DNA from 3 places in the Streptomyces sp. NPDC012825 genome. Region 3 is predicted to be linked to each of the others. Evidence: predicted binding sites of a transcription regulator. Region 3 holds the regulator's gene; each other region holds the start of a gene.

Region 1 (10,473 bases), on a different contig from region 3:
TGATCCGCACGAAGCGGCCCTTGGACTCCATCTCCGCGACGGTGGCCGCGCCCACGTAGCCCATGGTCTGGCGGAGGCCGCCGACGAGCTGGTGCAGGACGTTGGAGAGCGGGCCCCGGTAGGGCACCTGGCCCTCGACGCCCTCGGGGACGAGCTTGTCGTCGGAGGAGACCTCGGCCTGGAAGTAGCGGTCCTTGGAGTAGGACCGGCCCTGGCCGCGGGACTGCATGGCGCCGAGCGAGCCCATGCCGCGGTACGACTTGAACTGCTTGCCGTTGATGAAGAGCAGCTCGCCGGGCGACTCCTCGCAGCCGGCGAGGAGGCTGCCGAGCATCACGGTGTCGGCGCCGGCGGCCAGCGCCTTGCCGATGTCGCCGGAGTACTGGAGACCGCCGTCGCCGATCAGCGGGACGCCGGCGGCGCGGGCCGCGAGGGAGGCCTCGTAGATGGCGGTGACCTGCGGGACGCCGATGCCGGCGACCACGCGGGTGGTGCAGATCGAGCCGGGGCCAACGCCGACCTTGATGCCGTCGACGCCGGCGTCGATCAGCGCCTGCGCGCCGTCGCGGGTGGCGACGTTCCCGCCGATCACGTCGACGTCGACGCTCGACTTGATCTTCGCCATCCAGCTCAGGGCGTTGCTGTTGTGGCCGTGCGAGGTGTCGACGACCAGGAAGTCGACGCCGGCGGCGGCGAGCGCCTGGGCGCGCTCCAGGGCCTCGGGGCTGGCGCCCACGGCGGCGCCGACGAGCAGGCGGCCCTCGGAGTCCTTGGCGGCGTTCGGGTACTTCTCCGCCTTGACGAAGTCCTTGACGGTGATGAGGCCCTTGAGGACGCCCGCGTCGTCGACCAGCGGCAGCTTCTCGATCTTGTGGCGGCGCAGCAGCTCCATGGCGTCGACGCCGGAGATGCCGACCTTGCCGGTGACCAGCGGCATCGGCGTCATGACCTCGCGGACCTGGCGGTCGCGGTCGGTCTCGAAGGCCATGTCGCGGTTGGTGACGATGCCGAGCAGCTTGCCGTCGGGGGTGGTGACGGGGACGCCGCTGATGCGGAACTTGGCGCACAGCGCGTCCGCCTCGGCGAGGGTCGCCTCCGGGTGCACCGTGATGGGGTCGGTGACCATGCCGGACTCGGAGCGCTTGACCAGGTCGACCTGGTTGACCTGGTCCTCGACGGACAGGTTGCGGTGGAGCACGCCGACGCCGCCCAGCCGGGCCATCGCGATGGCCATGCGGGACTCGGTCACCTTGTCCATCGCCGCCGAGAGCAGCGGGATGTTGACGCGGACGTTGCGCGAGATGCGGGACGAGGTGTCGACCGCGTTCGGGAGGACCTCGGAGGCTCCCGGCAGCAGCAGCACGTCGTCGTAGGTCAGCCCGAGTGTCGCGAATTTGTCGGGCACTCCGTCGACGTTGGCAGTCATGACACCTTCCCAAATGGCCTTGATCGGTGCGGGATGTCCATGCTAACGGGCCCGAGCGGTGTCTCATTCCACGACCAAGATCAGCGGGCGGCTTTGGACGTTCGCACGTGTACGGAAGGGACGACGGGAGCCGTCGGGGCTTACCATCCGGCCGGGGTCGGCGGGACGGCCCGAGGGGGGCGGCGATCGGAGCGGATCGATCGGGGCGGACTACTGCTCCGCCAGCGCGCGCAGTCGGCTGAGGGCGCGGTGCTGGGCGACCCGGACGGCGCCGGGGGACATGCCGAGCATCTGCCCGGTCTCCTCGGCGGTGAGCCCGACGGCGACCCGGAGCACGAGCAGCTCGCGCTGGTTCTCCGGGAGGTTGGCGAGCAGCTTCTTGGCCCACTCGGCGTCGTCGCTGAGCAGCGCCCGCTCCTCGGGCCCGAGGGAGTCGTCGGGCCGTTCGGGCATCTCGTCGGAGGGCACGGCCGTGGACCCGGGGTGCCGCATGGCGGCCCGCTGGAGGTCGGCGACCTTGTGCCCGGCGATGGCGAAGACGAAGGCCTCGAAGGGCCTGCCCGTGTCCTTGTAGCGCGGCAGCGCCATGAGGACGGCGACGCAGACCTCCTGGGCGAGGTCCTCGACGAAGTGGCGGGCGTCGCCGGGCAGCCGGTTGAGGCGGGTGCGGCAGTACCGCAGGGCGAGCGGGTGCACGCGCGCGAGGAGGTCGTGCGTGGCCTGCGCGTCGCCGTCGACCGCGCGGTGGACGAGCGCGCCGATCTCTCCCCGCCCGGCAGGCGTGGGGGACCCCGCGGTCTCGTCGTCGCGCATCGCTCCATGGTGCCCCGGCGCTTCCGCGTCCGTGGCACCGCGTCCGTAGTTGTGCACCGAAGCGTTATGAGTAGGTGCGCCGGCACTCATCTCCCGCGCCCTCCCCTCCCGCTCGATCGACTCGTCCCCGAGGAACTCCACGTCTCAAGGATGCGTCATCCGGCGGGGAAGTGACACAAGCCCACCCCGTCCACCCCGCGACGGACGCGGACGGAGGACGGGGATACGGCGGGTGACCTGCGGTGTCAGCGAACCAGGCCCCAGCGGAAGCCGAGCGCGACGGCGTGGGCGCGGTCCGAGGCGCCCAGCTTCTTGAAGAGGCGCCGGGCGTGGGTCTTGACCGTGTCCTCGGAGAGGAAGAGCTCGCGCCCGATCTCGGCGTTGGACCGGCCGTGGCTCATGCCTTCGAGGACCTGGATCTCGCGCGCGGTGAGGGTGGGCGCGGCGCCCATCTCGGCCGAGCGGAGGCGGCGCGGGGCGAGCCGCCAGGTCGGGTCGGCGAGCGCCTGGGTGACCGTGGCCCGCAGCTCGGCGCGCGAGGCGTCCTTGTGCAGGTAGCCGCGGGCACCCGCGGCGACCGCGAGCGCGACGCCGTCGAGGTCCTCGGCGACCGTGAGCATGATGATCCGGGCGCCGGGGTCCGCCGAGAGCAGCCGGCGGACGGTTTCCACGCCGCCCAGGCCGGGCATGCGCACGTCCATAAGAATCAGGTCCGAGCGGTCCGCGCCCCAGCGGCGGAGGACTTCCTCGCCGTTGGCCGCGGTGGTCACGCGCTCGACGCCGGGCACGGTCGCGACCGCCCGGCGGAGCGCCTCTCGGGCAAGCGGGGAGTCGTCGCAGACGAGGACGGATGTCATGCCTGACCTCCGCGGCTCTCGCAGCTGTTGCGCGTCACCTTGAGCCTCCAGGGCTGTACGTATCGTCACCTGTGCGGTCGACGCTCTCGGACACCTGCCCGATCGCTTGTTCCGCCAACCGCCTCCGCACTCTCAACGACGGTCACTCGAAAGAGTTACGGGTCGGACGGCAGGCTTCGGCACTCTACGTGAGGGGCCGTGCGCGGAGAAGAGCGACGCGGCCGTTCTGTCGCGAGATCAAAAGCTATGCACCATTTAGCGGGATTTCTTCCCTTTTCGCGGTGTCTGTGGCTAGATTCGCAATGAGTCATATTTACATCTACTTAGACAGTAGGTGTAACGACCCGACCTGTCGGGGACGGAAGGACCCCGGCCGTCAGCCATCCACCCGCCCACCTATCCGTTCGACACGGTTTCAAGGGGACAAGCGCAATGGCAGATTTCTCCCGCCTTCCCGGACCCAACGCCGATCTGTGGGACTGGCAGCTGCTCGCGGCCTGCCGCGGGGTCGACAGCTCCCTGTTCTTCCACCCCGAGGGAGAGCGCGGCGCGGCACGGAGTGCGCGTGAGAACTCGGCGAAAGAGGTCTGCATGCGGTGCCCGGTGCGCGCGGAGTGCGCGGCACACGCACTCGCCGTGCGGGAGCCCTACGGCGTCTGGGGCGGCCTCACCGAGGACGAACGCGAGGAACTCATGGGGCGCGCCCGCAACCGTCTGATCACGACGGCCCCCACGGCACCGACGAACGCGCCGTCGTCCATGTGAAGGAACGTTTCTTCGAGTAGTCGGGGAACGCACGAGAACCGAGACGCCGAGAGCCCGGACACGAGAACCGGGAGCCGGGAACGGCAACGCCCACCGCGCCCACGCGCGTGAGGGCACCGCGCAGGTGCCTACGCGCGCGTGGCGGCGCGCGTCAGCTCGTCCAGCGTGGCGGCGACCGCCGGGACCTGCGCGAGGTCCGGCAGGGTCAGGGCCACGATCTCCCGCTCCACGGCCGGCTCCACGGCCACGGTCCGCGCACCCCTGGGCCGTACGGACTCGATGGCGAGGGCCGGCAGGACGGCCACGCCCAGGCCCGCCCCCACCAGGCCCACGACGGCCGGGTAGTCGTCGGTGGCGAAGTCGATGCGGGGCGTGAAGCCCGCCTCCTCGCAGACGTCCACGAGCTGGCGGCGGCAGCGCGGACAGCCCGCGATCCAGGACTCGTCCGCCAGCTCCCCGATGCCGACCGGGCCGGACCCGGCGAGCCGGTGCCCCTCGGGGACCAGGCCCACGAGCCGGTCGGCGAGGAGCGGGCGGACGACGAGGTCGTCCCACTCGGCCCGCCCCGCCCCGTACCGGAAGGCCAGGGCGATGTCGCAGTCCCCCTCGCGGAGCATCTCGATCGAGCGGGGCGGCTCGGCCTCGACGAGGGAGACCCGGGTGCCGGGGTGGGCGGCCCGCAGCGCGGCCAGGGCGGTGGGGACGAGGGTGGAGCTGCCGCTCGGGAAGGAGACCAGGCGGACCCGGCCCGCGCGGAGGCCGGCGATGGCGGCGACCTCCTCCTCCGCGGCGGTGAGCCCGGCGAGGATGCCGGAGGCGTGGCGCACCAGGACCTCACCCGCCTGGGTGAGGCGCATCTCGCGGCCCGTGCGGATCAGCAGCGGCGTGCCGGCGGAGGCTTCGAGGGCCTTCATCTGCTGGCTGACGGCGGGCTGGGTGCAGCCGAGTTCGCGCGCGGCGGCCGAGAAGGAGCCGGTGGCGGCGACGGCCCGCAGGACGCGGAGGTGGCGTGCCTCGATCATGCGCTCCAGCATAAGCGAGTCTTGGGAAGGGAAGCGAATATTGCCGAAAGCCTTTGAGAGGTACCCGTGAGACCTCCCCCGGCCCCGCCGAGCGTGAACGGGGGCCGCGCCGGTGCCCGGGTCCGGGCGGGGCACTACCGTGCCCGTATGACGACTGCACTGATTACGGGGGCCACCGCGGGCATCGGGGCCGCCTTCGCCCGGAGGCTCGCGGCCGACGGACACGACGTCGTGCTCGTGGCCCGGGACGTGAAGCGGCTCCGGGAGCAGGCGACCGAACTGCACGACCGGCACGGGGTGGAGGCCGAGGTGCTCGCGGCGGACCTCTCCGAGGAGAAGGGGATCGCCGCCGTCGAGGCGCGGCTCTCCGACCCGAGGCGGCCGGTGGACCTGCTGGTGAACAACGCCGGCTTCGGCAACAAGGGCCGGTTCCTGGAAGTCTCCATGGCCGACGAGCTGAAGATGCTCACGGTGCACTGCGAGGCCGTGCTGCGGCTGACCTCGGCCGCCGCCGCCTCGATGAGGGAGCGGCGCCGGGGCGGGGTGGTGAACGTCGCCTCGGTGGCGGCCTTCGTGCCCCGGGGCACGTACGGCGCCTCGAAGGCGTGGGTCGTGCAGTTCACCCAGGGCGCGGCGAAGGACCTGGCGGGCAGCGGGGTGCGCCTGATGGCGCTCTGCCCCGGCTTCGTGCGGACCGAGTTCCACGAGCGGGCCGGGATGGGGACGGACAACATCCCGGGCTGGATGTGGCTCGACGCGGACAAGCTGGTCTCCGCGGCCCTGGCCGACCTGGCCCGGGGGAAGACGCTGTCGATCCCCGACCCCCGTTACAAGGCCCTGATGGGCGTGGTGAAGCTGGCGCCGCGCGGTCTGCTCGGCGGCGTCTCCTCCAGGGCGGGGCGCAAGTACGGCCCGCAGTAGCGGAGGCGGAGGGGGGAAGGTGCTCGCACTCGCGTTCGCCCCGCCCTCCGGGGCCCGTCCTAGAATGGAGACGTCCCTGCCGCCCCGGGAGGCGTCATGACCTTCGTACAGATCATCGACTGCAGGACGAGCCGCTTCGACGAGATGAACCGGCTCATGGACCGGTGGGCCGAGCAGACCGAGGGGAGGCGGACGGCCACCCACAGCGTCCTCGGGAAGGACCGGTCCGACGGCGCGCACTTCGTGGAGATCGTCGAGTTCCCCTCGTACGACGTGGCGATGCGGAACTCCCACCTTCCCGAGACCGACCGGCTCTTCCACGAGATGGTCGCGCTCTGCGACGGGATGCCGACCTTCACCGACCTGGACGTCGTGCGGGACGAGCAGCTGTGCAAGGCCGTCGCGCGCCGGTTCCTGGAGCTGATCGGCACGCCGGGGGAGCTTCCGCCGCTGGACGAGGTGGTCGCCGAGGGGTGTCACAGCCACGACCCCTCCGACGTGCAGGACTCGATCGGCATGGACGCGATCCGCCGCGGGATCGGGATGTGGCGCCAGGGGTTCGACTTCGCCTTCACCGTCGAGGACCAGATCGCCGAGGGCGACCGCGTCTGCACCCGCTGGACCTGCGACGCCACCCACACCGGCGACTTCATGGGCCTCCAGCCCACCGGCATCGACGTCCGGATGACCGGCACGCTGATCCAGCGCTTCCGGGACGACGGCAAGGTCGTCGAGGACTGGTGGCAGTACGACATGCTCGGGCTGATGGAGCGGCTCGGAGCGGTGGAGGAGTAGGCGGGAACGCGCCGAGGCCCGGTGCCCCCGCGACGGGGGCACCGGGCCTCGGTGGTCAGCTACGGGCCTCAGTGCGAGTGGCCGTGACCGTGGCCGTGGCCGTGGTCCGCCGGCTCCTCTTCCTTCTTCTCCACCACGAGGGTCTCGGTGGTGAGGAGGAGGGAGGCGATCGAGGCGGCGTTCTCCAGGGCGGAGCGCGTCACCTTCACCGGGTCGATGACGCCGGCCTTGACCAGGTCGCCGTACTCGCCGGTCGCGGCGTTGAAGCCCTGGCCCTTGTCGAGCTCCGCCACCTTCGAGGTGATGACGTAGCCCTCCAGGCCCGCGTTCTCGGCGATCCAGCGCAGCGGCTCGACGGCGGCGCGGCGGACGACCGCGACACCCGTGGCCTCGTCGCCGGTCTTGTCGAGGTTGCCCTCCAGGACCTTGACGGCGTGGACGAGCGCGGAGCCACCACCGGAGACGATGCCCTCCTCGACCGCGGCGCGGGTCGCGGAGATGGCGTCCTCCAGACGGTGCTTCTTCTCCTTCAGCTCCACCTCGGTGGCGGCGCCGACCTTGATCACGCACACGCCGCCGGCCAGCTTCGCGAGGCGCTCCTGGAGCTTCTCGCGGTCCCAGTCGGAGTCCGTGGACTCGATCTCGGCCTTGATCTGGTTGACGCGGCCCTGCACCTCGGACGAGTCGCCGCCACCGTCGACGACGGTGGTGTCGTCCTTGGTGATGGTGACGCGGCGGGCGGTGCCGAGCACGTCCAGACCGGCCTGGTCGAGCTTGAGGCCGACCTCCTCGGCGATGACGGTGGCACCGGTGAGGGTGGCGATGTCGCCGAGCATGGCCTTGCGGCGGTCGCCGAAGCCGGGGGCCTTGACGGCCACGGCGTTGAAGGTGCCGCGGATCTTGTTCACGACCAGGGTCGACAGGGCCTCGCCCTCGACGTCCTCGGCGATGATCAGGAGCGGCTTGCCGGCGCCGGCCTGGATGACCTTCTCCAGGATCGGGAGCAGGTCCTGGATCGAGGAGATCTTGCCCTGGTTGATCAGGATGTAGGGGTCGTCGAGGACGGCCTCCATGCGCTCCTGGTCGGTCACCATGTACGGGGACAGGTAGCCCTTGTCGAAGGCCATGCCCTCGGTGAAGTCGAGCTCCAGGCCGAAGGTGTTGGACTCCTCGACGGTGATGACGCCGTCCTTGCCGACCTTGTCCATCGCCTCGGCGATGAGCTCGCCGACCTGCTGGTCCTGCGCGGAGAGCGCGGCGACGGCGGCGATGTCGGACTTGTCGTCGATCGGGCGCGCGGTGGCGAGGAGCTCCTCGGACACGGCCTTGACGGCGGCGTCGATGCCCTTCTTCAGGGCGGCCGGGGAGGCGCCGGCGGCGACGTTGCGCAGACCCTCGCGGACCAGGGCCTGGGCGAGCACGGTGGCGGTGGTGGTGCCGTCACCCGCGATGTCGTTGGTCTTGGTCGCCACCTCCTTCACCAGCTGGGCGCCGAGGTTCTCGTACGGGTCCTCGATCTCGACCTCGCGGGCGATCGTGACACCGTCGTTGGTGATGGTGGGGGCGCCGAACTTCTTGTCGATGACGACGTTGCGGCCCTTGGGGCCGATCGTCACCTTCACCGTGTCGGCAAGCTTGTTGACGCCGCGCTCAAGGGCGCGACGGGCGTCCTCGTCGAACTTCAGGATCTTCGCCATGGGAGCGGTTCAGCCCTCTCGGAATCTGCTGGTGGAACGAACGGCGCCCCGGGGCGCCCGGGAAGGGGCCTCGGGGCGCAGCTCAAAGCCTTCTGGCCTGGGGTGACTTACTTCTCGACGATCGCGAGCACGTCGCGGGCCGAGAGGACGAGGTACTCCTCGCCGTTGTACTTCACCTCGGTGCCGCCGTACTTGCTGTAGAGCACGACATCGCCGGTCTTGACGTCGAGCGGCAGGCGCTCGCCGTTCTCGAAGCGACCCGGGCCGACGGCCAGGACGACGCCCTCCTGGGGCTTCTCCTTGGCGGTGTCCGGGATGACCAGGCCAGAGGCGGTGGTCTGCTCGGCGTCGAGCGGCTGGACCACGATGCGGTCCTCGAGCGGCTTGATGGCAACCTTGGAGCTGGTGGTCGTCACGATCCGACCTCCCCCTTCGGAGATCACGGGGTTGACTGTCTGAGGTGGCGAACCAGGTGGATCCGTCGTCGCGGGTGCCGGACCTGCCCGTCGCTGTGTTGGCACTCTCCGGTGGGGAGTGCCAAAGCCGAGACTATGACCGCGATTAGCACTCGGTCAAGCGGAGTGCCAATTCCTCGCTCCGTGGCGTGACCGCGTGCGCGGTTGTACGGGGTTCCGGGACGCGGACGCGTCCGGTACGGGGTCCTCCGCGGGTCCCGCGGCGACCCCTTCCCGCGTCCCTCGGCGACCTCCTCCCCGCGCCCCCGGACCTCACACGTAGTCCTCCAGCTTGGCGACCGCGTACCCCTTGGCCGTGATCACGTTCATCACGCGGCGGACCATGTCGGCCATGCTGCCCTTCCAGTCCTCCTCGCCCCGGAAGTGGGTGAGGACGATGTCGCCGGGGTGCAGGTCCCGGTCCCACTCGCGCCACTCCATGCGGTCGGGGAAGGCCTCGGCGGCCCACAGCGGGACGGCCCTGATGCCGCAGGACCTGGCCGCGCGCAGGGTGTCGTCGTTGTAGTTGCCGTACGGCGGGCGGAAGAGTTCGGGCCGCTTGCCGAACCTCTTCTCGATGACGTCCTGCATGCCGCAGATCTCGCGCTCCTGCCGGGCGTACGAGAGTCCGGGCAGGTAACGGTGGTTGAGGGTGTGGTTGTGGAGGGCGACCCCGCCCTTCCGCGACTTCTGCATCCGGGCGAAGTAGGCGTAGTCGTCGCTGACGACGTAGTCGCTGAGGAAGGCGCTGTAGGGGATGTCCAGCTCGTTCATCATCCGCAGCAGCTCGGGGTCCTTCTCCGCGCCGTCGTCGATCGTCAGGAAGACGATCTTCTCCTTGGTCGGCACGGTGGTGAAGACGGGCGGCATGCCCTCGCTCTTCGTCTCGAAGCCCTTGCGGGTGGTGATCGCCGGCTTGACGGCCGGCGGGGCGGGCGCTTCGAGCGGGGGCCCGGCGAGGCCCCACTTCCTGGCGGCGAGCGCGCGGGCGGCCTTCCTGGCGCGGAGCTTCTCGGCCTTTCCGGCCTGCGACTCGGGCGCGGCGGCGCCCTTCTTCGGGGCCTGCTGCCCGGAGGCGGGGGAGGGCGGCGAGGAGACGGGGGAGGGCGGTGCGGCGCGGTCCGGGGCGGCGCCGGAGCAGGCCGTGGCGGCGGAGGCGAGGGCGGCGACGACGAGCGCCGCTCCGAGCGTCCGACGGGAGCGGTGCGCGCCTTTTCTCATCGTCTGTTCCTTTTGTCGTACGAGCTGCATGGCGCCGCATCCTGTCAGCGCGGCGACCCCTTCCGGCCGCGACACCGCCGTACCCGGCCCACCGTCCCCCGGCCGGCCCACAGCTCCCCGGCGCCGGAACAGGCCCCAGAATGGGACGGGTGACCGACCTCGCCTCCTTCGCCGCCCTGCTCGCCCCCGAGGGGCAGACGCTCCTCGCCGCCCTGCGCGACTACGACCCCGCCCGGGAGCTGGCGGTCGCGTCCCGGCTGCGCCGCGACCATCCCGCCGAGCTGGTCACGGCGGCGCTCGGCCAGGCGCGGCTGCGGCAGCGGGCGGTGGCGAAGTTCGGCGCGGAGGACGCGTACCGGATGTACTTCACGCCGAACGGCGTCGAGCAGTCGACCCGCGCCTCGGTCGGCGCGTACCGGGCCGGCCGGATGAAGGCGCTGGGCGTCGGGAGCGTGGCGGACCTGTGCTCGGGGATCGGCGGCGACGCGATCGCCCTCGCGC
Region 2 (10,473 bases), on a different contig from region 3:
CACCGCGCTCGCGGCCGGCGGCGTCTTCTGCGCCTTCTCGTACCTCGCCCCGCTCCTCACCGGCGTCTCCGGCCTCGACGAGGGCTGGGTCTCGGTCGTCCTCGGGCTCTTCGGCGTCGGCGCCCTGGTGGGGACGGCGATCGGCGGCCGGGTCGCGGACGCGCACCTCTTCGGGGTGCTGCTCAGCGGCATCGCCGCCTCGACCGTCTTCCTGGTCGCCCTGGCGCTCTTCGCGTCCAGCCCGGTCGCCACCGTCCTGCTGGCCTTCCTCCTCGGCGCCTCCGCCTTCTACACCGCTCCGGCGCTCAACGCCCGCATGTTCAACGTCGCCGGCGCCGCCCCCACCCTCGCCGGCGCCACCACCACCGCCGCCTTCAACCTCGGCAACACCGGCGGCCCCTGGCTCGGCGGCACCGTCATCGACGCGGGCCTCGGCTACCCCGCCACGGCCTGGGCGGGCGCGGCGATGACGGCGGCGGGGCTGGGGGTGGCGGCGGTGGCCCTGAAGCTGTCCCGGCGGACGCCGGGCGGCGGCCACGTCGTGACCGGGAACGGTGCCGCCCCCGCGAAGGACGGCCGGGAGTCGTCCCTGTCGGGCTGAGGCCGGGCCTCTTCGCGTACGCCCCCGCCCGGCCGGGCCCCTTCGCGTACGTCCCCGCCCGACCGGGCCCTCAGCCCGCCGCCCGCCCCTTCGGCCGCCGCAGGCCCGCCTTCGTGAGGCGGCGGAGGAGTTCCTTCGAGCCGACCTCGACCGCGCCGCCGGTCACCGCGGCCGCGTAGTAGTGGGACGGGATGTCGTAGTGGTCCCGCTCGAAGGCGCGGCGCGGGGCGCCGATCGTGGCCGCGAAGGCGTGCAGCTCCTCGAAGGAGACGTCGCTGACCAGGTGCGACCACATGCGACCGTGCCCCGGCCAGGTCGGCGGGTCGATGTACAGCGTCATCCGCGGACCCCTCCCGTCGCTCCGGCCCCGCCGCTCACGTCAGACCGCCCACCGGCGCCACCACCACGCCCTGCTTGCCGCAGACCCAGTGCGGGTCCGGGCCCAGCTCCGGCTCCACGTCGAGGGCGTGCGGGTCGCCCGAGGCGCAGACGGGGCAGATCGGCCAGCGCCCGTGCCGTTCGAGGAGGGCGTCCTGCACGTCCTGGGCGACGAGCCCCGCCACGTACGACACCCCCTCCGGCCACTGCTCGACCCACCAGCGCCGGTGGGTCACCGCGTCCTCCACCATCGACACCATCTCGGCCGCGGCGACCCGCCGGGCCGCGAGGTCGGCCAGTACCAGCGCACGGGCGGTGTGCAGCGCCTGCTCCACCGCGTCGATGTCGTCCATGCCCTCATTGTCACCCGGTCCGGAAGGCGGCGGGAAGGGCGAAGGTCCCTTCCGGTTCCGGCCGCCGGAAGGGGCTTGTCGCACCACCCTTCCGAAAGTATCTTCCAGGCGTGACCAATGACGTGAAGGAAAGTTTCACCAGCGACGCGCCCCCCGCCCCCGCCGCCCTCGCGGCCAAGGTGCGGACCCTGGCGCCCTCCATGACCCGCTCCATGCAGCGCGTCGCCGAGGCCGTCGCCGGAGACCCGGCCGGCTGCGCCGCCCTCACGGTCACCGGCCTCGCCGAACTCACCGGCACCAGCGAGGCGACCGTCGTCCGCACCGCGCGCCTCCTCGGCTACCCCGGCTACCGCGACCTGCGCCTCGCCCTCGCCGGACTCGCCGCCCAGCAGCAGTCGGGCCGCGCGCCCGCCGTCACCGCCGACATCGCCGTGGACGACCCCATCGCCGACGTCGTCGCCAAACTGGCCCACGACGAGCAGCAGACCCTCGCCGACACCGCCGCCGGACTCGACACCGCCCAGCTCGGCGCCGCCGTCGCCGCCCTCGCCACCGCCCGCCGCGTCGACATCTACGGCGTCGGCGCCTCCGGGCTCGTCGCCCAGGACCTCGGGCAGAAACTGCTCCGCATCGGCCTGGTCGCCCACGCCCACAGCGACCCGCACCTCGCCGTCACCAACGCCGTGCAGCTCCGTTCCGGCGACGTCGCCATCGCCATCACCCATTCCGGTTCGACCGGCGACGTCATAGAACCCCTCCGGGTCGCCTTCGACCACGGCGCCACCACCGTCGCGATCACCGGCCGCCCGGACGGCCCCGTCACCCAGTACGCCGACCACGTCCTCACCACCTCCACCGCCCGCGAGAGCGAACTGCGCCCCGCGGCCATGTCGTCCCGCACCAGCCAACTCCTGGTCGTGGACTGCCTGTTCACCTGCGTCACCCAGCGGACGTACGAGACGGCCGCCCCGGCCCTCGCCGCCTCCTACGAGGCCCTGGCCCACCGGCACGCGCCCCGCACCCGCTGAGCCGCGACCCGCACCCGTAAAGCCCCGGCGCCGACGACGCCGCCGTACCGAAAGAGCCGCACGTGTCCGCTTCCGCTTCCACGTACTCCGAACTCCGCGCCCAGCTCGCCACCCTGACCACCGAGGCCTTCCGCCCCGAGCTCGCGGAGATCGACCAGCTCCCGACCCTGGAGATCGCCCGCACCATGAACGGCGAGGACAGCGCCGTCCCCGCCGCCGTCGCCCGGCAGCTGCCCGCCATCGCCGCCGCCATCGACGCCGCCGCCGAGCGGATGGCCCGCGGCGGCCGGCTGATCTACCTGGGCGCGGGGACCGCCGGCCGGCTCGGCGTCCTCGACGCCAGCGAGTGCCCGCCCACCTTCAACACCGACCCCTCCGAGGTCGTCGGGCTCATCGCCGGCGGCCCCTCCGCCATGGTCAAGTCCGTCGAGGGCGCCGAGGACTCCGAGGAGCTGGCCGTCGAGGACCTCACCGCGCTCGGCCTCACCCCGGACGACACCGTCGTCGGCGTCTCCGCCTCCGGCCGCACCCCGTACGCCGTCGGCGCCGTCGAGCACGCCCGCGCCCTCGGCGCGCTCACCGTCGGCCTGTCCTGCAACGCCGACAGCGCGCTCGCCGCCGCCGCCGAGCACGGCATCGAGGTCGTCACCGGCCCCGAGCTGCTCACCGGCTCCACCCGGCTCAAGGCCGGCACCGCCCAGAAGCTCGTCCTCAACATGATCTCGACGATCACGATGATCCGGCTCGGCAAGACGTACGGGAACCTGATGGTCGACGTCCGCGCCTCCAACGAGAAGCTCCGGGCCCGCTCCCGGCGGATCGTCGCCCTGGCCACCGGCGCGCCCGACGAGCAGATCGAGTCCGCGCTCGCCGCCGCCGACGGCGAGGTGAAGAACGCCATCCTCATGATCCTCGCGGACGTCGACGCCCCCACCGCCGCCGAACGCCTCACCGCCTCCCGGGGCCACCTGCGCGCCGCGCTGCACGCCGGGTAGACCCCGTACGGGAGGGCTCGCGGCCGGGAACGCCCGTGGGCCCGGCCGTTCCCGGCCGGGCCCACGGGGGGTGGTGGATCAGTGGAGTTCCCCGAACCCGTTCCAGCCGCCGGCGCCGATCATGACCCGGGCGGCGTAGAGGCCGGTGCCGGGGTTGGTGTAGCGCCACAGCCTGCCGGTGGCCGCCTCCCGCGCGACCAGGTCCCCGCGCCCGTCGCCGTTCAGGTCGCCGACGCCGACCAGGGACGAGTAGCCGCCCCAGCCGCCGCCGACCCTCACCCGGGCCGTCACGCCGCCGGTCGCCGTGCCGTAGTACCGCCACAGCACGCCCGAGGCGTCGAGGCCGAGCAGGTCGCCCCGCCCGTCGCCGTTCAGGTCACCGGCGCCCGCGATCCTCTTGTACGTCTTCCAGTTCGTGCCGATCCGCACCCGGGCCCTCAGCCGCTGGTCGGCCGTGCCCGCGTAGAAGTACACGTCCCCCGTGGACGCCTGCCGCGCCACCAGGTCGGCGTACCCGTCGCCGTTCACGTCACCGGGCGAGGTCAGCACGTCGTACTGGCCCCACCCCCCGCCCGCCGACGCGTACGGCGAGGAGGCCGAGACGACCGTCCCGCAGGCCGGCCGGTACGACCGCAGTTCGTCGCCCACGCGCGCGTACACGTCGTCGCAGCGGTCGCCGTTCGTGTCGCCCGACGGGACCAGGACCGTGCCGGCCGGGAACTTCGCGCCCGTACCGGCGATCCGGCCCGAGAGCGCGCCCGTGCCCGTCCCCCGGTACATCGACACCGCACCCGCCGGGTCCACCGCCAGCAGATCGCCGAAGCCGTCGTACCCGGCCAGGTCGCGCCACACGGCGGCGCCGCCGGTCACCGACACCGCGCCGGACAGCGCCAGGCCGGCGCCCTGCCCGTCGGCGGGCCGCACGGTCAGGGTCCAGGCGTACGCGCCGTTGGCGGCGTACTTCCCGGCGGCGTCCCTGCCGTCCCAGACGGGGGCGGCGACGCCCCGGCCCTCGCCGGCGAGGGTACGGACCGCCTTGCCCGACGCCCTGTGCGTGAGCGTGAGCGTCCAGGTGCCGGGCTTGGACAGGTTCCAGCGCGGCTGCCACCCGGACGACTTCAGGTTCACCGACGCCGGCACGGCCGAGTCGGTCACGGCGAGGCGGCTGGTGGCGCCGCCGAGGCCGACGACGTGGATCGTCCGCCGGGAGTCGACGAAGGCGACTCCCCCGCCGAACCGGTCGACCGCCCAGCCCTGTTCGTAGTTGGGCAGGGAGGACGCGACGCTCCCGAGGGCACGGACCACCGGCGCGCCGGAACGGACGTCGGTCACGCTCAGCGCGTCGTCGGCACCGCCACCGGGCACGGTGTGGGCGACGAAGCCGTCACCGAGGCGCGGCTGGGCGTACCGGGACACCTGGAAGCGGACCGGGGCGTTCTTCTCCCGGTCGTACACGACGGCGGACGTGCCGTCGCCGCAGCGGGCGTAGATCCACTTGCCGACGACGTCGAAGTCGAGGACGCCGCAGTCGGTGCCGAGGTCCACCGTCGCGACGGTGGCGCCCGTGCGCAGGTCGACCGCCGAGACGGTGTCGTTCGCCGTGGACGACGTCCAGAGCCAGCTGCCCCACAGGGCCTGGTTCGTCCGGTCGGAGACGGAGAGGACCTTCCCGGTCTCGACGTCCGCGACGACCGAGCGGGTCTCGTAGTTCTCGGTGGCCAGGAAGTGCAGGTAGCGTCCGGCGGCGCCGAGGACGCGCACCGGGCTGATCCTCCGGTCGGTGTCCAGCTTGACGCTGCGGGTGCCCCCGCCGGGGCCGGGCGTGGTCACCCGTGCCGTGATGACGCAGCCGATGCACGGCGGGTCGCCGCGGAAGGGCGGGATGTCCTCGGTGAACAGGGTGACCAGCCGCCCGTCACCCGTGTCGGCCCACCACTTCGGGCCGACGTCCGCGGCGCCGGCGGGCGGGCAGTTCGAGATGGTGCCGGTGCCGGTGCCGGCATCGCAGCTCCAGCGCTCGGTGACCGTGCGCGGCTCGGTCGGGGAGAGGTCGTACCGGACGGCACTCCGCTTCCCGAAGTCCTCGTGCCCGGCCGTGAGCAGGCCGTTCGCCAGGGTCAGGCCGACGCGGTCGACCGTCCGGGACGGGAGGGCCAGGACCTGCGTGGCGACCGGCGCGCCCGCGGCGCCCGGGGCCACGCGGCGCACGCCCCAGTGGCCGAGGTCGGTGCCGCCCTCGAGGTACAGGCCGCCGTCCGCGCCGACCGCCATCTGGTAGCCGACGACGGTGGAGAATCCCAGGGAGCGGGTCTCGCCGGTGACGAGGGAGGTCGCCCTGACCGGGCGGGTCCCGTCCAGCGGGCCGTAGTGGCTGACCATCCAGTCGCCCAGGAGGGCGGCCCGGCCGTGGTGGGCGTCACCGCCGTCCGGCAGTTTCACGGTGGTGACGGGCCCGCCGCCGCGGGGGAGGACGAAGACGCTCGACGCGCTGGAGAGGCCGTACACGACGACCCGGTCCGCGCTGAGACCGGCGAACACGTACCCCAGGGGCCACGCGGGCAGATCCGGCAGGGCGGTCAGGGCGCCCGTGGCGAAGTCGAGGACCGCGAGGCCCTTGTCGCCCGCGGCCCGCTGGTACTCGACGACCGCGCCCCGGGCGTCGTAACCGAGGATGCCGGGGCGTCCCACGGAGGACTCCGGCATCCGCACGGCGATGTCCTCGGGGGCGCCGGGACCGAGTCCGAGGAGGTGGAGCGTCGTGGTGCCCTCGGCGTCGGTGCTGGAGGTGAGCAGCCGGTTCGCGCCGCCGAGGATCTCGATCCACCGGTGACCGGCGGGGAGTTCCCGGGTGAGGGTCTCGCCCGTCGTCCAGTCGTGGACGGTGGCCGTGCCCGTGTCGTGGTGGGAGCTGAAGCACCCGAACCTGTCGCCCTGGAAGACGATGCCGATGAGCGAGTCGCAGAGGTCGCGGGGGGCGGCGGTCCGCCCGTCCGCGAGGCTCTGCCACTCCAGCTTCTCCGTGACCGGGTTGTAGCTCTGCAGGCCGGTCCCCGCGTCGAGGAGGCGCCGGGCCGGCGGGACGCTGCTGGGCGGCGCGGCGACGGTGACTTCGTACGGGGAGTCGGGCGCGGCCGTCGCGGCGGGCGCCGCGGCCGCCAGACCGGTGATTCCCAGCGCCGCGCTCAGCGCGAGCGCGACGGCTCTTCGGACGGACAAGTGGGTCCCCTCGTGCGGGTGGGCCGGGACGGCGTCGTGCCGTGCGGCGTGATGTCGGGTGCGACAGGGGAGGCGGGAACGGCAGGGCGCGTACGGATGCGGGCGTACTGGAGTCCGCGTACGGGTACGCGCGCGTGCCGGAGCCGGGAGCCGGCCCGATGCCCCCCATCTGCCGGCAGCCGGATCGTACAGGCGTGCGCAAGCGCAACGCCACCGGAAAAACCGCGCCTTCGGGTCCGGGGACGTTGCCGGGTCCCGCGTCCGACGGGTCACGGCGTACCGGCCGGCGCGTACGGCAACCGTACGAAGCCCGCACAGGAACCCTCGACGCCCTCGCCGAACCAGGGATTTGACGTCCCGTACCCGGACGGAGGGACTTCGGAAGGGGAGTCCGTACGGATACCGCACACCGTCGCGTCCGCACGGTCGGCGACGTCGTGGCAACGGGCTCGTACAACGCCCGAGGGCGGCACCCCCGGCAGGGGTGCCGCCCTCGTTCGCGTTCAGCGATGAACCGCCGATCCCGGGATCAGGAGATCCCCGAGGATCAGAAGTCCATGTCACCGCCCGGCATGCCGCCGCCGGCCGGCGCGGCGGCCTTCTCCGGCTTGTCGGCGATGACGGCCTCGGTGGTGAGGAACAGCGCGGCGATCGACGCGGCGTTCTGGAGCGCGGAGCGCGTCACCTTCGCCGGGTCGATGATGCCCTCGGCGATGAGGTCGACGTACTCGTTGGTCGCGGCGTTCAGGCCGTGGCCGACGGGCAGGTTGCGGACCTTCTCCGCCACGACGCCGCCCTCGAGGCCGGCGTTGACGGCGATCTGCTTCAGCGGGGCCTCCAGGGCCAGCTTCACGATCGCGGCACCGGTGGCCTCGTCGCCGGAGAGGTCGGCCTCCAGCTTCTCGAAGACGGTCGACGCCTGGAGCAGGGCCACGCCACCGCCGGCGACGATGCCCTCCTCGACGGCCGCCTTCGCGTTGCGCACGGCGTCCTCGATGCGGTGCTTGCGCTCCTTGAGCTCGACCTCGGTCGCGGCGCCGGCCTTGATGACGGCCACGCCGCCGGCCAGCTTCGCGAGGCGCTCCTGGAGCTTCTCGCGGTCGTAGTCCGAGTCGGAGTTCTCGATCTCGGCGCGGATCTGGTTCACGCGACCGGCGACCTGGTCGCTGTCACCGGCACCGTCGACGATGGTGGTCTCGTCCTTGGTGATGACGACCTTGCGGGCGCGGCCGAGCAGGTCGAGGCCCGCGTTCTCCAGCTTGAGGCCGACCTCCTCGGAGATGACCGTGCCGCCGGTGAGGATGGCGATGTCGTTCAGCATGGCCTTGCGGCGGTCGCCGAAGCCCGGGGCCTTGACCGCGACGGACTTGAAGGTGCCGCGGATCTTGTTGACGACCAGGGTCGACAGGGCCTCGCCCTCGACGTCCTCGGCGATGATCAGCAGAGGCTTGCCCGACTGCATGACCTTCTCCAGGAGCGGGAGGAGGTCCTTCACCGAGGAGATCTTGGAGTTGACGATCAGGAGGTAGGGGTCGTCGAGCGACGCCTCCATGCGCTCCATGTCGGTGGCGAAGTACGCCGAGATGTAGCCCTTGTCGAAGCGCATGCCCTCGGTGAGCTCCAGCTCCAGACCGAAGGTCTGGGACTCCTCGACGGTGATGACGCCTTCCTTGCCGACCTTGTCCATCGCCTCGGCGATGAGCTCGCCGATCTGGGTGTCGGCGGCGGAGATGGAGGCCGTGGAGGCGATCTGCTCCTTGGTCTCGACATCCTTCGCCTGCTCGAGCAGGGCGCCGGAGACGGCCTCGACGGCCTTCTCGATGCCGCGCTTGAGGGCCATCGGGTTGGCACCGGCGGCGACGTTGCGGAGGCCCTCGCGGACGAGCGCCTGGGCGAGGACGGTGGCGGTGGTCGTGCCGTCGCCGGCGACGTCGTCCGTCTTCTTGGCGACTTCCTTGACCAGCTCGGCGCCGATCTTCTCGTACGGGTCCTCGAGCTCGATCTCCTTGGCGATGGAGACACCATCGTTGGTGATCGTGGGGGCGCCCCACTTCTTCTCGAGGACGACGTTGCGGCCCTTGGGGCCGAGGGTGACCTTGACGGCGTCAGCGAGCTGGTTCATGCCGCGCTCGAGACCGCGCCGGGCCTCCTCGTCGAACGCGATGATCTTGGCCATGTGAAGTGGTCCTCCCGGACATGGGGTGGATAACGCTCCAGGACCGCGCCGACGCCCGCGACGGACGGCCTCCGCAGCTCCGCGTGGTTCCTTGCCCCACCCGGCCGGCGGCCTCGTCTGCCCGATCCTCGTAGCACTCTCACCTTCCGAGTGCTAACGCCAATGATTAGCACTCGCCCTAGGAGAGTGCAAGCGACTCTCGGGTTTCGGGAAGGGGAGGCAGGGATCCGGGGAGGTCCGGGAACGCGCGAGGGGCCCGCGTCCCCTGGGGGATGCGGGCCCCTCGACGGCGTTGCGTCGTCGGCCGATCGCGCCGCGCTCAGACGGCGAGCTTGACCATGTCCGCCTGCGGACCCTTCTGGCCCTGCGAGATCTCGAACTCGACTCGCTGTCCTTCTTCGAGGCTGCGGTAGCCATCCATCTGGATCGCGCTGTAGTGGACGAAAACATCCGCACCACCGTCGACCGCGATGAAGCCGTAGCCCTTCTCCGCGTTGAACCACTTGACGGTGCCCTGAGCCATGCCTAACTCCCCTGTTACTGGCCCTTGCGCGGGGCCGCACTTCACGAACCCCGGGTCAGACCCTGCGCCGGAGCGCGTCGACCGCGGCTGAATGTATCTGCCCAACTGCCCTCTGCAACAGGTCATCCGGACGGGAATTCTGGGCGGCCCGGAAAGGGGAATTGGGGAGGTTTCCCCGAATCACGGGGCAAGTCGGGCCCGGCAAAACGCGCAGAAGGTACAGAAGGCGCGTGCACTTTGGCTGCTTCTTGTCAGGTCGGGGCGCGTTCTCATATGCACCCGGCATGAGCAGCGGAGGGGACTTCCCCAACTCTACCGCGCTCAACCATGCAGAATTGCCCCTTCCGCTTGTGGACGCGGAAGGGGCAATTCAAGAAAGACGGGACAACGGGAACCGCTCGGCGTGCGCGACTCGGCGGACGCGGCTCGGCGGACGCGGCTCAGCAGCCGCCGGCGACCGCCGGGATGATCGAGACGCCCGAGCCGGCCGGGGTGGCCGTCTCCAGACCCTGCTCGAAGCGCACGTCGTCGTCGTTCACGTAGACGTTGACGAAGCGGCGCAGCTTGCCCTGGTCGTCCAGGACGCGGGCGGCGATGCCCGTGTGGTTCTTCTCCAGGTCCTCGATGACCTCGGCGAGGGTCGCGCCCTCGGCCCGGACCTCGGCCTGACCGCCGGTGTAGGTGCGGAGGATGGTGGGGATGCGGACGTTCACGGCCATGCTTCTCAACCTTTCGGGGGACCTGAGGAGTTCAGTGCGCCAGGCCGGCGTCGCGGAACGCTTCCAGGCTCGGGCGGATGGTGGCGGTCTCCCGGGAGGTGTCGGCCACCGCGTCCAGGGTCTTGAGCCCGTCGCCGGTGTTGATGACGACGGTGGTGAGCTCCGGGTCGATCAGACCGTTCTCCACCAGCTTGCGCGCGACGCCGACGGTCACGCCGCCCGCCGTCTCGGCGAAGATCCCCTCGGTGCGCGCGAGCAGCTTGATCGCGTCCACGACCTGCTCGTCGTTCACGTCCTCCACGGCGCCGCCGGTGCGGCGGGCGATGTCGAGGACGTACGGGCCGTCGGCCGGGTTGCCGATGGCGAGCGACTTGGCGATCGTGTTCGGCTTCTGGGGCCGCACGACGTCGTGCCCCTCCTTGAAGGCCACCGACACCGGGGAGCAGCCCTCGGCCTGGGCGCCGAAGATCTTGTACGGCCTGTC
Region 3 (10,473 bases):
ACAAGATCGACCTGCCGGCCGCGCAGCCGGAGAAGTTCGCCGAGGAGCTGGCGAACCTCATCGGCTGCCAGCCGGAGGACGTGCTCAAGGTCTCCGCGAAGACCGGTCTGGGCGTCGAGGCGCTGCTCGACCGCGTCGTCCGGGACGTCCCGGCGCCGGTCGGCGTCGCCGACGCCCCCGCGCGCGCGATGATCTTCGACTCGGTCTACGACTCGTACCGGGGCGTCGTGACGTACGTGCGTGTCGTCGACGGGCAGCTCAACAAGCGCGAGCGCATCAGGATGATGTCGACCGGCGCCACCCACGAGCTCCTGGAGATCGGCGTCTCCTCGCCGGAGATGACGCCGTCCGACGGCCTGGGCGTCGGCGAGGTGGGCTACCTCATCACCGGTGTGAAGGACGTCCGCCAGTCCAAGGTCGGTGACACGATCACCTCGCAGTCCAAGGGCGCCACCGAGGCGCTCGGCGGCTACAAGGACCCGAAGCCGATGGTCTTCTCGGGTCTCTACCCGCTGGACGGCTCGGAGTACCCCGACCTGCGCGAGGCCCTCGACAAGCTCCAGCTCAACGACGCCGCGCTCGTGTACGAGCCGGAGACCTCCGCCGCGCTCGGCTTCGGCTTCCGCGTCGGCTTCCTCGGCCTGCTCCACCTGGACGTGATCCGCGAGCGCCTGGAGCGCGAGTTCGGCCTCGACCTGATCGCCACCGCCCCCAACGTGGTCTACCGCGTGGTCATGGAGGACGGCAGCGAGCACACGGTCACGAACCCGAGCGAGTTCCCCGAGGGCAAGATCGACGAGGTGCACGAGCCCGTCGTGCGGGCCACGATCCTCGCGCCCAGCGAGTTCATCGGCGCGATCATGGAGCTCTGCCAGAACCGGCGCGGCACCCTGATCGGCATGGACTACCTCTCCGAGGACCGGGTCGAGATCCGCTACACCCTGCCCCTCGCCGAGATCGTCTTCGACTTCTTCGACCAGCTGAAGTCCAAGACGCGCGGGTACGCCTCCCTCGACTACGAGCCCACGGGCGAGCAGGCCTCCAGCCTGGTCAAGGTCGACATCCTGCTGCACGGCGACAAGGTGGACGCCTTCTCCGCCGTCACCCACAAGGACGCGGCGTACGCCTACGGCGTGCGGCTCGTCGCCAAGCTGCGCGAGCTCATCCCCCGGCAGGCCTTCGAGGTGCCGATCCAGGCCGCGATCGGTTCCCGGGTCATCGCCCGCGAGACCATCCGCGCCATCCGCAAGGACGTCCTCGCGAAGTGCTACGGCGGTGACATCTCCCGCAAGCGGAAGCTGCTCGAGAAGCAGAAGGAGGGCAAGAAGCGCATGAAGATGGTCGGTTCGGTGGAGGTGCCGCAGGAGGCCTTCATCGCGGTCCTGTCGAGCGACGAGTCCTCCGGCAAGGGCAAGAAGTAGTCACGGGGGAGCGGGCGGGAGCCGGGCCGGTGACCCCGGCGAAGTAGCTGCCCCATACAGCGAACGGGTCCACGCGCGGGGTGCGCGTGGACCCGTTCGTTATGAAGCGACGCACTGTAAGGCCTTACGCGCCGGTCCCCGGGCCTTTAGTCTGATCCCGGCTCGAAGGTTACTCGCCAGTTAGTTACGAACCGCCAGAAGGCACCGCCGCCGCCCGGAGGACGTCGTGAGCGACACACAGACCCAGATCGAGAACCGGCCGCCCTCCGTGGCGACCCTCTTCCTTGAGCGAGTCGAGCGGACTCCCGACGCGGAGGCCTACCGCTACCCGGTCCCCGCCGCGTCCGGGACCGGTCCGGACGACTGGAAGTCGCTCAGCTGGGGTCAGGCCGCCGAGCGGGTCTACGCGATCGCCGCCGGCCTGGTCGACCTCGGCGTGCGGGCGGAGGAGCGGGTCGCCCTCGCCTCCTCCACCCGGGTCGAGTGGATCCTCGCGGACCTCGGCGTGATGTGCGCGGGCGCCGCGACCACCACGGTCTACCCGCAGACCAACGCCGAGGAGTCGGCGTTCATCCTTTCGGACTCCGAGTCGAAGGTCCTCATCGCGGAGGACGCGGCCCAGCTCGCCAAGGCCGTGGAGTGCCGCGCCGACCTGCCGAACCTCCGCCACGTGGTCGTCGTCGACCCCGCCGGCGTCGAGAGCGACGGCGACTGGGTCCTCACCCTCGCCGAGCTGGAGGAGCGCGGCCGGGCGTACCTGGAGACGCACCCCGAGGCGGTCAAGGAGCGGGTCTCCGCGATCACCCCCACGCAGCTCGCCACCCTCATCTACACCTCGGGCACCACCGGCCGCCCCAAGGGCGTCCGCCTCCCGCACGACAACTGGTCGTACATGGCCAAGGCCATCGCCGCCACCGGCCTCGTCACCCGCGACGACGTGCAGTACCTGTGGCTGCCGCTCGCCCACGTCTTCGGCAAGGTCCTCACCTCGGGCCAGATCGAGGTCGGCCACGTCACCGCCGTCGACGGCCGCGTCGACAAGATCATCGAGAACCTGCCGGTGGTCCAGCCGACCTACATGGCGGCCGTGCCCCGCATCTTCGAGAAGGTCTACAACGGGGTCGCCGCCAAGGCCCGCGCCGCCGGCGGCGCCAAGTACAAGATCTTCCAGTGGGCGGCCGACGTCGCCCGGGAGTACGCGAAGACCACCCAGGACAACTTCCGCCGCACCGGCACCGCCTCCGCGCCCTTCGGCCTGGGCGCCAAGCACAAGGTCGCCGACGCCCTCGTCTACGGCAAGATCCGCGAGGCCTTCGGCGGCAACCTGCGCGCGTGCGTCTCCGGCTCCGCCGCCCTCGCCCCCGAGATCGGCTACTTCTTCGCCGGCGCGGGCATCCACGTCCTGGAGGGCTACGGCCTCACCGAGTCCTCCGCCGCCTCCTTCGTCAACCCGGGCGAGGCCTACCGCACCGGCACCGTCGGCAAGCCGCTCCCCGGCACCGAGGTCCGCATCGCCGACGACGGCGAGATCCTGCTGCGCGGCCCCGGCATCATGGAGGGCTACCACGGCCTGCCGGAGAAGACGGCCGAGGTCCTGGAGTCCGACGGCTGGTTCCACACCGGCGACATCGGCGAACTGTCCGCCGACGGCTACCTGCGGATCACCGACCGCAAGAAGGACCTGATCAAGACGTCCGGCGGCAAGTACATCGCGCCGGCCGAGGTCGAGGGCCAGTTCAAGGCCGTCTGCCCGTTCGTCTCGAACATCCTCGTCCACGGCGCCGACCGGAACTTCTGCACCGCCCTGATCGCCCTCGACGAGCCCTCCCTCCTCGGCTGGGCCGCCGAGCACGACCTCGCCGGCAAGTCGTACGCCGAGGTCGTCGCCGCCCCGCAGACCGAGAAGCTGATCCAGGGGTACGTGGACCGCCTCAACGAGGGCCTCCAGCGCTGGCAGACGATCAAGAAGTTCCGCCTGCTGCCGCGCGACCTCGACATCGAGCACGGCGAGCTGACCCCGTCCCTGAAGCTGAAGCGGCCGGTCGTGGAGCGCGAGTACAAGCACCTCATCGAGGAGATGTACGCGGGCTCGCGCGAGGCCTGACCCGCGCGGGGACCGGTTGTCCACAGGCAGCCGGCCCACCCCGGGCGGTACGGGACAATGGGACCCATGCCTTCCGTACTGCCCGATGGTGAGACCGTTCCCGAGGACGGGGCGCTGCCCCCGCACGCCCTGGAAGGGGCCGGGGAGCGCCCGCTCGGGTTCTACCTGCACGTGCCGTACTGCGCGACGCGCTGCGGGTACTGCGACTTCAACACCTACACGGCGAGCGAGCTGCGCGGCACGGGGGGCGTGCTCGCCTCCCGGGACAACTACGCCGGGCAGGTCGCCGAGGAGGTCCGGCTCGCCCGGAAGGTCCTCGGCGACGACCCCCGGCCGGTCCGGACCGTCTTCGTCGGCGGCGGCACGCCCACGCTGCTCGCCGCCGGCGACCTCGTACGGATGCTGGGGGCGATCCGCGACGAGTTCGGGCTCGCGGACGACGCCGAGGTCACCACCGAGGCGAACCCGGAGTCGGTGGACCCGGCGTACCTGGCGGAGCTGCGCGCGGGCGGCTTCAACCGGATCTCCTTCGGCATGCAGAGCGCCCGGCAGCACGTCCTCAAGGTCCTCGACCGCACCCACACGCCCGGACGGCCCGAGGCGTGCGTCGCCGAGGCGCGGGCCGCCGGGTTCGACCACGTCAACCTCGACCTGATCTACGGCACGCCCGGCGAGTCCGACGACGACTGGCGGGCCTCGCTCGACGCGGCGATCGGCGCCGGGCCCGACCACGTCAGCGCCTACGCCCTGATCGTCGAGGAGGGCACCCAGCTGGCCCGCCGCATCCGGCGCGGCGAGGTGCCGATGACCGACGACGACGTGCACGCCGACCGGTACCTGATCACCGAGGAGGTGCTGTCCGGGGCCGGTTTCGAGTGGTACGAGGTGTCCAACTGGGCCACCTCGGAGGCCGGGCGCTGTCTCCACAACGAGCTGTACTGGCGCGGCGCCGACTGGTGGGGCGCCGGGCCCGGCGCGCACAGCCACGTGGGTGGGGTCCGCTGGTGGAACGTGAAGCACCCCGGTACGTACGCGGCGGCCCTCGCGGCCGGGAGGTCGCCCGGCGCCGGGCGGGAGCTCCTCTCCGGGGAGGACCGGCGGGTGGAGCGGATCCTGCTGGAGCTGCGCCTCCGGGAGGGCGTCGAGCTGGCCCTGCTCAGGCCCGCGGGGCTCGCCGCCTCCCGCAAGGCCCTGGAGGACGGCCTCCTCGACCCCGCCCCGTACGAGGCCGGGCGGGCCGTCCTGACCCTGCGGGGGCGGCTGCTCGCGGACGCGGTGGTGCGGGACCTGGTGGACTGAGGCCCGCCCGACGGCCCTCTACGGCGCCGTCACGAAATCGATCAGTTCCTCGACCCGGCCCAGCAGCTCCGGCTCCAGGTCCTTGTACGACGTCACCCGCGACAGGATGTGCTGCCAGGCCGCGCCCGTGTTCTCCGGCCAGCCCAGGGCGCGGCAGACGCCCGTCTTCCAGTCCTGGCCGCGCGGGACCCTCGGCCAGGCCGGGATGCCGAGCGAGGACGGCTTCACGGCCTCCCAGACGTCGATGTACGGGTGGCCGACGACCAGGACGTCCGGGGAGGTCGCCTGCGCCGCGATCCGGGACTCCTTCGAGCCCGGGACCAGGTGGTCCACCAGGACGCCGAGGCGCGCGTCGGGCGCCGGGCCGAACTCCGCGACGATCGACGGCAGGTCGTCGACGCCCTCCAGGTACTCCACGACCACGCCCTCGATCCGCAGGTCGTCGCCCCAGACCCGCTCGACCAGCTCCGCGTCGTGGCGGCCCTCGACGTAGATCCGGCCCGCCCGCGCCACGCGCGCGCGTGCGCCGGGCACCGCGACCGAGCCGGAGGCCGTACGGGTCGGGCGGGCCGGGGCCGCCGAGGGGCGGACCAGGGTCACGACCTTCCCCTCCAGGAGGAAGCCGCGCGGTTCCAGCGGGAAGACCCGGTGCTTGCCGAAACGGTCCTCCAGGGTCACCGTGCCCGCCTCGCAGCGGATCACCGCCCCGCAGAAGCCCGTCGCCACCTCCTCCACGACGAGGTCCCGGTCGGCCGGGACCTCCGGGACGGGCGCCGACTTCTTCCAAGGGGGTGTCAGATCCGGGTGGTAGCTGCGCATTCCGGCGACGTTATGCGACGGAGAAGCGCGTCGCCAGTTCCTCGCGCTGGCGTCGTACGAACGCGGCGTCCACCACCGCCCCGTGCCCCGGCACGTACACCGCGTCCCCGCCGCCGAGCGACAGGAGCCGGTCCAGGGCGTCCGGCCAGCGGGACGGGATCGCGTCCGGGCCCGCCTGCGGCTCGCCCGACTCCTCCACCAGGTCGCCGCAGAAGACCACCTCCGGCGGGCCGGGCACCAGGAGCACCAGGTCGTGGCCGGTGTGCCCGGGGCCGACGTTCGCCAGGAGCACCTGCCGGCCGCCCAGGTCGAGCGTCCACTCGCCGGAGACCACGTGCCGGGGGGCCACGAGGACGTCCGCCGCCTCCGCGGCCGCCGCCGGGTCGAGGCCGTGCCGCACCGCGTCCGCCCGCAGCGCCTCCCGGTCCCGCTCCCGGGCGAGCAGCTCCTCCGTGCCGACCGCGCCGAAGACCTCCGCGCCCGCGAAGGCCGCCGCGCCGAACACGTGGTCGAAGTGTGGATGGCCCAGTGCGATGTGCGTCACCCTCCGGCCGCCCGTGAGTTCCGCCACCTCCGCCCGCAGCTCCGCACCCTCCGCGAGGGACGACCCCGCGTCGTACAGCAGCACCGCCCGTTCCCCCACGACGAGCCCCACCGTGGCGTCCCAGCCGGGCAGCCGGCGCCGGCCCACCCCGTCCGCGAGCCGCTCCCATCCCCGTGCTTCCCAGTCGACATCCATACGGTGACGCTAACCGGTGGGGCGCCGCCTCCTTGCCAGGAGCGACGTGTGCCGCCGTACACTGGCCCGGGATCTCTGGCACTCGGGCAGGGCGAGTGCCAAAAGCGGAGCAACCGGATCGACCGACGACAGCTGGAGGTGCGCACGATGCTCAGCGAACGCAGACTCGAAGTGCTGCGCGCCATCGTCCAGGACTATGTCGGGACGGAGGAGCCCGTCGGCTCCAAGGCGCTCACGGAGCGCCACAAGCTCGGCGTGTCGCCCGCCACCGTGCGCAACGACATGGCCGTGCTCGAGGAGGAGGGCTACATCGCGCAGCCCCACACCAGCGCCGGCCGCATTCCGACGGACAAGGGCTACCGGCTGTTCGTCGACCGGCTCGCGGGGGTCAAGCCGCTGTCGACGCCCGAGCGGCGGGCCATCCACAACTTCCTCGACGGCGCGGTCGACCTGGACGACGTCGTCGGCCGCACGGTCCGGCTGCTCGCGCAGCTGACCCGGCAGGTCGCCGTCGTCCAGTACCCCTCGCTGACCCGCTCCACCGTCCGGCACGTGGAACTGCTCTCGCTGGCCCAGGCCCGCCTGATGCTCGTCCTGATCACGGACACGGGACGGGTCGAGCAGCGGGTGATCGACTGCCCCGCGCCCTTCGGCGAGACCTCGCTCGCCGACCTGCGGGCCCGGCTCAACAGCCGGGTCGTCGGCCGCCGGTTCGCCGACGTGCCGCAGCTGGTGCAGGACCTCCCCGAGTCCTTCGAGGAGGCCGAGGACCGCGCCACGGTCTCGACCGTGCTCGCGACCCTCCTCGAAACCCTCGTGGAGGAGCACGAGGAGCGGCTGATGATCGGCGGCACCGCCAATCTCACCCGCTTCGGACACGACTTCCCCCTGATGATCAGGCCCGTCCTGGAGGCTCTGGAGGAGCAGGTCGTGCTCCTCAAGCTGCTCGGCGAGGCCAAGGAATCGGGCATGACCGTACGGATCGGGCACGAGAACGCCCACGAGGGGCTGAGCTCCACGTCCGTCGTCTCGGTCGGCTACGGTTCGGGCGGCGAGGCAGTCGCCAAACTCGGCGTGGTCGGACCGACCCGCATGGACTACCCCGGAACGATGGGAGCGGTACGCGCAGTGGCACGTTACGTCGGACAGATCCTGGCGGAGTCGTAAGTGGCCACGGACTACTACGCCGTACTCGGCGTGCGCCGCGACGCGTCCCAGGACGAGATCAAGAAGGCGTTCCGGAGGCTCGCGCGCGAGCTGCACCCGGACGTCAATCCCGATCCGAAGACGCAGGAACGCTTCAAGGAGATCAACGCCGCCTACGAGGTCCTCTCGGACCCGCAGAAGAAGCAGGTCTACGACCTCGGCGGCGACCCGCTCTCGGCCTCCGGCGGAGGCGGCGCGGGCGGCTTCGGGGCGGGCGGCTTCGGCAACTTCTCCGACATCATGGACGCCTTCTTCGGCAACGCAGCGCAGCGCGGGCCCCGTTCGCGCACCCGCCGCGGCCAGGACGCCATGATCCGTCTGGAGATCACCCTCGACGAGGCGGCCTTCGGCACCACCAAGGACATCCAGGTCGACACGGCGGTCGTCTGCACGACCTGCTCCGGCGAGGGCGCCGCGCCCGGCACCTCCGCGCAGACCTGCGACATGTGCCGCGGCCGCGGCGAGGTCTCCCAGGTCACCCGGTCCTTCCTGGGCCAGGTCATGACCTCCCGGCCCTGCCCGCAGTGCCAGGGCTTCGGCACCGTCGTCCCGACCCCGTGCCCCGAGTGCGCGGGCGACGGGCGGGTCCGCTCCCGCCGCACCCTCACGGTCAAGATCCCGGCCGGTGTCGACAACGGCACCCGCATCCAGCTCGCGGGCGAGGGCGAGGTCGGCCCCGGCGGCGGTCCCGCCGGCGACCTGTACGTCGAGATCCACGAGACCCCGCACGAGATGTTCCAGCGGCGCGGCGACGACCTGCACTGCACGGTGACGATCCCGATGACGGCGGGCGCGCTCGGCACCAAGGTGCCGCTGCAGACCCTCGACGGCGTCGAGGAGATCGACATCCGGCCCGGCACCCAGTCCGGCCAGTCGATCCCGCTCCACGGGCGCGGCGTCACCCACCTGCGCGGCAACGGGCGCGGCGACCTCATCGTGCACGTCGAGGTCCAGACCCCGGGCAAGCTCGACGCGGAGCAGGAGCGCCTCCTGCGCGAGCTGGCCAAGCTGCGCGGCGAGGAGCGGCCGACCGGCCAGTTCCAGCCCGGTCAGCAGGGACTGTTCTCACGGCTGAAGGACGCGTTCAACGGGCGGTAGGCGCTCTGCCGGGGGTCCGGGGGGCGCCCCCGGGGTCAGCCCGGTCGGCAGGGGCTGTTCTCGCGGCTGAAGGACGCGTTCAACGGGCGGTGGGCCCGGCTCGCGCGTACGGGAAGGGGCGGTGTCCGCGGACGGACACCGCCCCTTTCCCCGCCCCTCCCCACGGCATGACACGATGCCCATATGTCCACCACCGCACTGAACGATCTCTCCCGGATCCCGATCGTGCAGGCCCCCATGGCGGGTGGCGCCTCCTGTCCCGAGCTCGCCGGAGCCGTCTGCGAGGCCGGGGCGCTCGGCTTCCTGGCCGGCGGCTACAAGACGGCCGGAGGGCTGTACCAGGAGGTCAAGCGGGTACGCGGGCTCACCGCCCGCCCCTTCGGCGTCAACCTCTTCATGCCGCAGACCGGACGGCCCGCCGACCCGGCCGCCGTCGAGGTCTACCGCCACCAGCTCGCCGGGGAGGCCGACTGGTACCGGACCCCGCTCGGCGAGACCGACGACTCCCGCGACGACGCCTACGACGCCAAGCTGGCCATCCTCCTGGAGGACCCGGTCCCCGTCGTCTCCTTCACCTTCGGCTGCCCCGCGCCCGAGGTCCTCGCCGCCTTCGCCCGCGCCGGCACGTACACGATCGTCACCGTCACCTCCGCCGAGGAGGCCCTCGCCGCCGAGCGCGCCGGGGCCGGCGCCGTCTGCGTCCAGGGCGTCGAGGCCGGCGGGCACCAGGGGACCCACCGCGACGACCCGGACGAGGACGGCACGCCCGGCACCGGCCTCCTCACCCTCGTCACCCAGGTCTGCGAGAGCGTCCGCCTCCCGCTCGTCGCCGCCGGCGGGATCATGCGCGGCGCCCAGATCGCCGCCGTCCTCGCCGCCGGGGCCGACGCCGCCCAGCTCGGCACCGCCTTCCTCGCCTGCCCCGAGTCGGGCGCCCACCCGCTGCACAAGCGGGCCCTGACCGACCCGCTCTTCACCCGCACCGTCCTCACCCGGGCCTTCTCCGGGCGCCCGGCGCGCGGCCTCGTCAACCGCTTCACGCACGAGCACGGCCCGTACGCCCCCGCCGCCTACCCCGAGGTCCACCACCTCACCGCCCCGCTGCGCAAGGCCGCCGCCACCGCCGGCGACGCCCAGGGCATGGCCCTCTGGGCCGGCCAGGGCCACCGCCTCGCCCGCGAACTCCCCGCCGGGGAACTGGTCGGGGTCCTCGCCGCCGAACTCGACACCGCCCTCTCGGAACTGGCCCCCAGGAGCACCCCGTGACCGCACCCGTCTTCGTCGTCGACGTCGTCCCCGGCGCCGGGAACTTCCTCCTGGACGGTCCCGAGGGGCGGCACGCCGTCTCCGTGAAGCGGCTGCGGGAGGGCGAGGAGCTGGTCCTCGCCGACGGCCGGGGCCGCTGGGCCGCCTGCGAGGTGCTCGCCGCCGAGGGCAAGGACCGGCTGACCGTACGGGTCGCCGAGGTCCACGAGGACCCGGAGGAGGAGCCCCGGATCACCGTCGTCCAGGCGCTCCCCAAGGGCGACCGGGGCGAGCTGGCCGTCGAGACCATGACGGAGACCGGCGTGGACGCGATCGTCCCGTGGGCCGCCTCCCGCTGCATCACCCAGTGGAAGGGCGACCGGGGCCTCAAGGCGCTCGCCAAGTGGCGGTCCACCGCGCGCGAGGCCGGCAAGCAGTCGCGCCGCGCCCGCTTCCCCGAGGTCGCGGACCTCATGACGACCAAGCAGGTCGCCGCCCTCCTCGCCGACGCCGACTTCGCGGCCGTCCTGCACGAGGACCGC

The links. The regulator HrcA, encoded in region 3, represses chaperone genes, less so after heat shock. The targets are predictions, from matches to a motif close to TTNGCACTCNGNNNNNCNGAGTGCNAA.
Region 1: the regulator HrcA is predicted to act here: its motif matches at 8,858-8,884, upstream of groES (co-chaperone GroES).
Region 2: the regulator HrcA is predicted to act here: its motif matches at 8,914-8,940, upstream of groL (chaperonin GroEL).

The regions. Positions count from the first base shown of each region.
Region 1 covers NZ_JBIBBZ010000001.1:422,911-433,383, reverse strand. The annotation lists gene guaB (IMP dehydrogenase) at 1-1,426, opposite strand, end outside; gene ACFY7E_RS02230 (sigma-70 family RNA polymerase sigma factor) at 1,637-2,239, opposite strand; gene ACFY7E_RS02225 (response regulator transcription factor) at 2,485-3,096, opposite strand; gene ACFY7E_RS02220 (WhiB family transcriptional regulator) at 3,529-3,861, shown strand; gene ACFY7E_RS02215 (LysR family transcriptional regulator) at 3,990-4,883, opposite strand; gene ACFY7E_RS02210 (SDR family NAD(P)-dependent oxidoreductase) at 5,031-5,804, shown strand; gene ACFY7E_RS02205 (ester cyclase) at 5,901-6,599, shown strand; gene groL (chaperonin GroEL) at 6,668-8,296, opposite strand; gene groES (co-chaperone GroES) at 8,404-8,712, opposite strand; gene ACFY7E_RS02190 (polysaccharide deacetylase family protein) at 9,025-9,972, opposite strand; gene ACFY7E_RS02185 (methyltransferase domain-containing protein) at 10,113-10,473, shown strand, end outside.
Region 2 covers NZ_JBIBBZ010000001.1:112,672-123,144, reverse strand. The annotation lists gene ACFY7E_RS00650 (Cmx/CmrA family chloramphenicol efflux MFS transporter) at 1-601, shown strand, start outside; gene ACFY7E_RS00645 (DUF4031 domain-containing protein) at 672-941, opposite strand; gene ACFY7E_RS00640 (hypothetical protein) at 976-1,332, opposite strand; gene ACFY7E_RS00635 (MurR/RpiR family transcriptional regulator) at 1,443-2,360, shown strand; gene murQ (N-acetylmuramic acid 6-phosphate etherase) at 2,423-3,355, shown strand; gene ACFY7E_RS00625 (FG-GAP-like repeat-containing protein) at 3,434-6,571, opposite strand; gene groL (chaperonin GroEL) at 7,119-8,747, opposite strand; gene ACFY7E_RS00615 (cold-shock protein) at 9,067-9,270, opposite strand; gene ACFY7E_RS00610 (MoaD/ThiS family protein) at 9,711-9,989, opposite strand; gene thrC (threonine synthase) at 10,021-10,473, opposite strand, start outside.
Region 3 covers NZ_JBIBBZ010000002.1:231,088-241,560, reverse strand. The annotation lists gene lepA (translation elongation factor 4) at 1-1,421, shown strand, start outside; gene ACFY7E_RS06700 (AMP-dependent synthetase/ligase) at 1,648-3,525, shown strand; gene hemW (radical SAM family heme chaperone HemW) at 3,592-4,824, shown strand; gene ACFY7E_RS06690 (DUF3097 domain-containing protein) at 4,843-5,643, opposite strand; gene ACFY7E_RS06685 (MBL fold metallo-hydrolase) at 5,654-6,382, opposite strand; gene hrcA (heat-inducible transcriptional repressor HrcA) at 6,530-7,549, shown strand; gene dnaJ (molecular chaperone DnaJ) at 7,550-8,686, shown strand; gene ACFY7E_RS06670 (nitronate monooxygenase) at 8,870-9,952, shown strand; gene ACFY7E_RS06665 (16S rRNA (uracil(1498)-N(3))-methyltransferase) at 9,949-10,473, shown strand, end outside.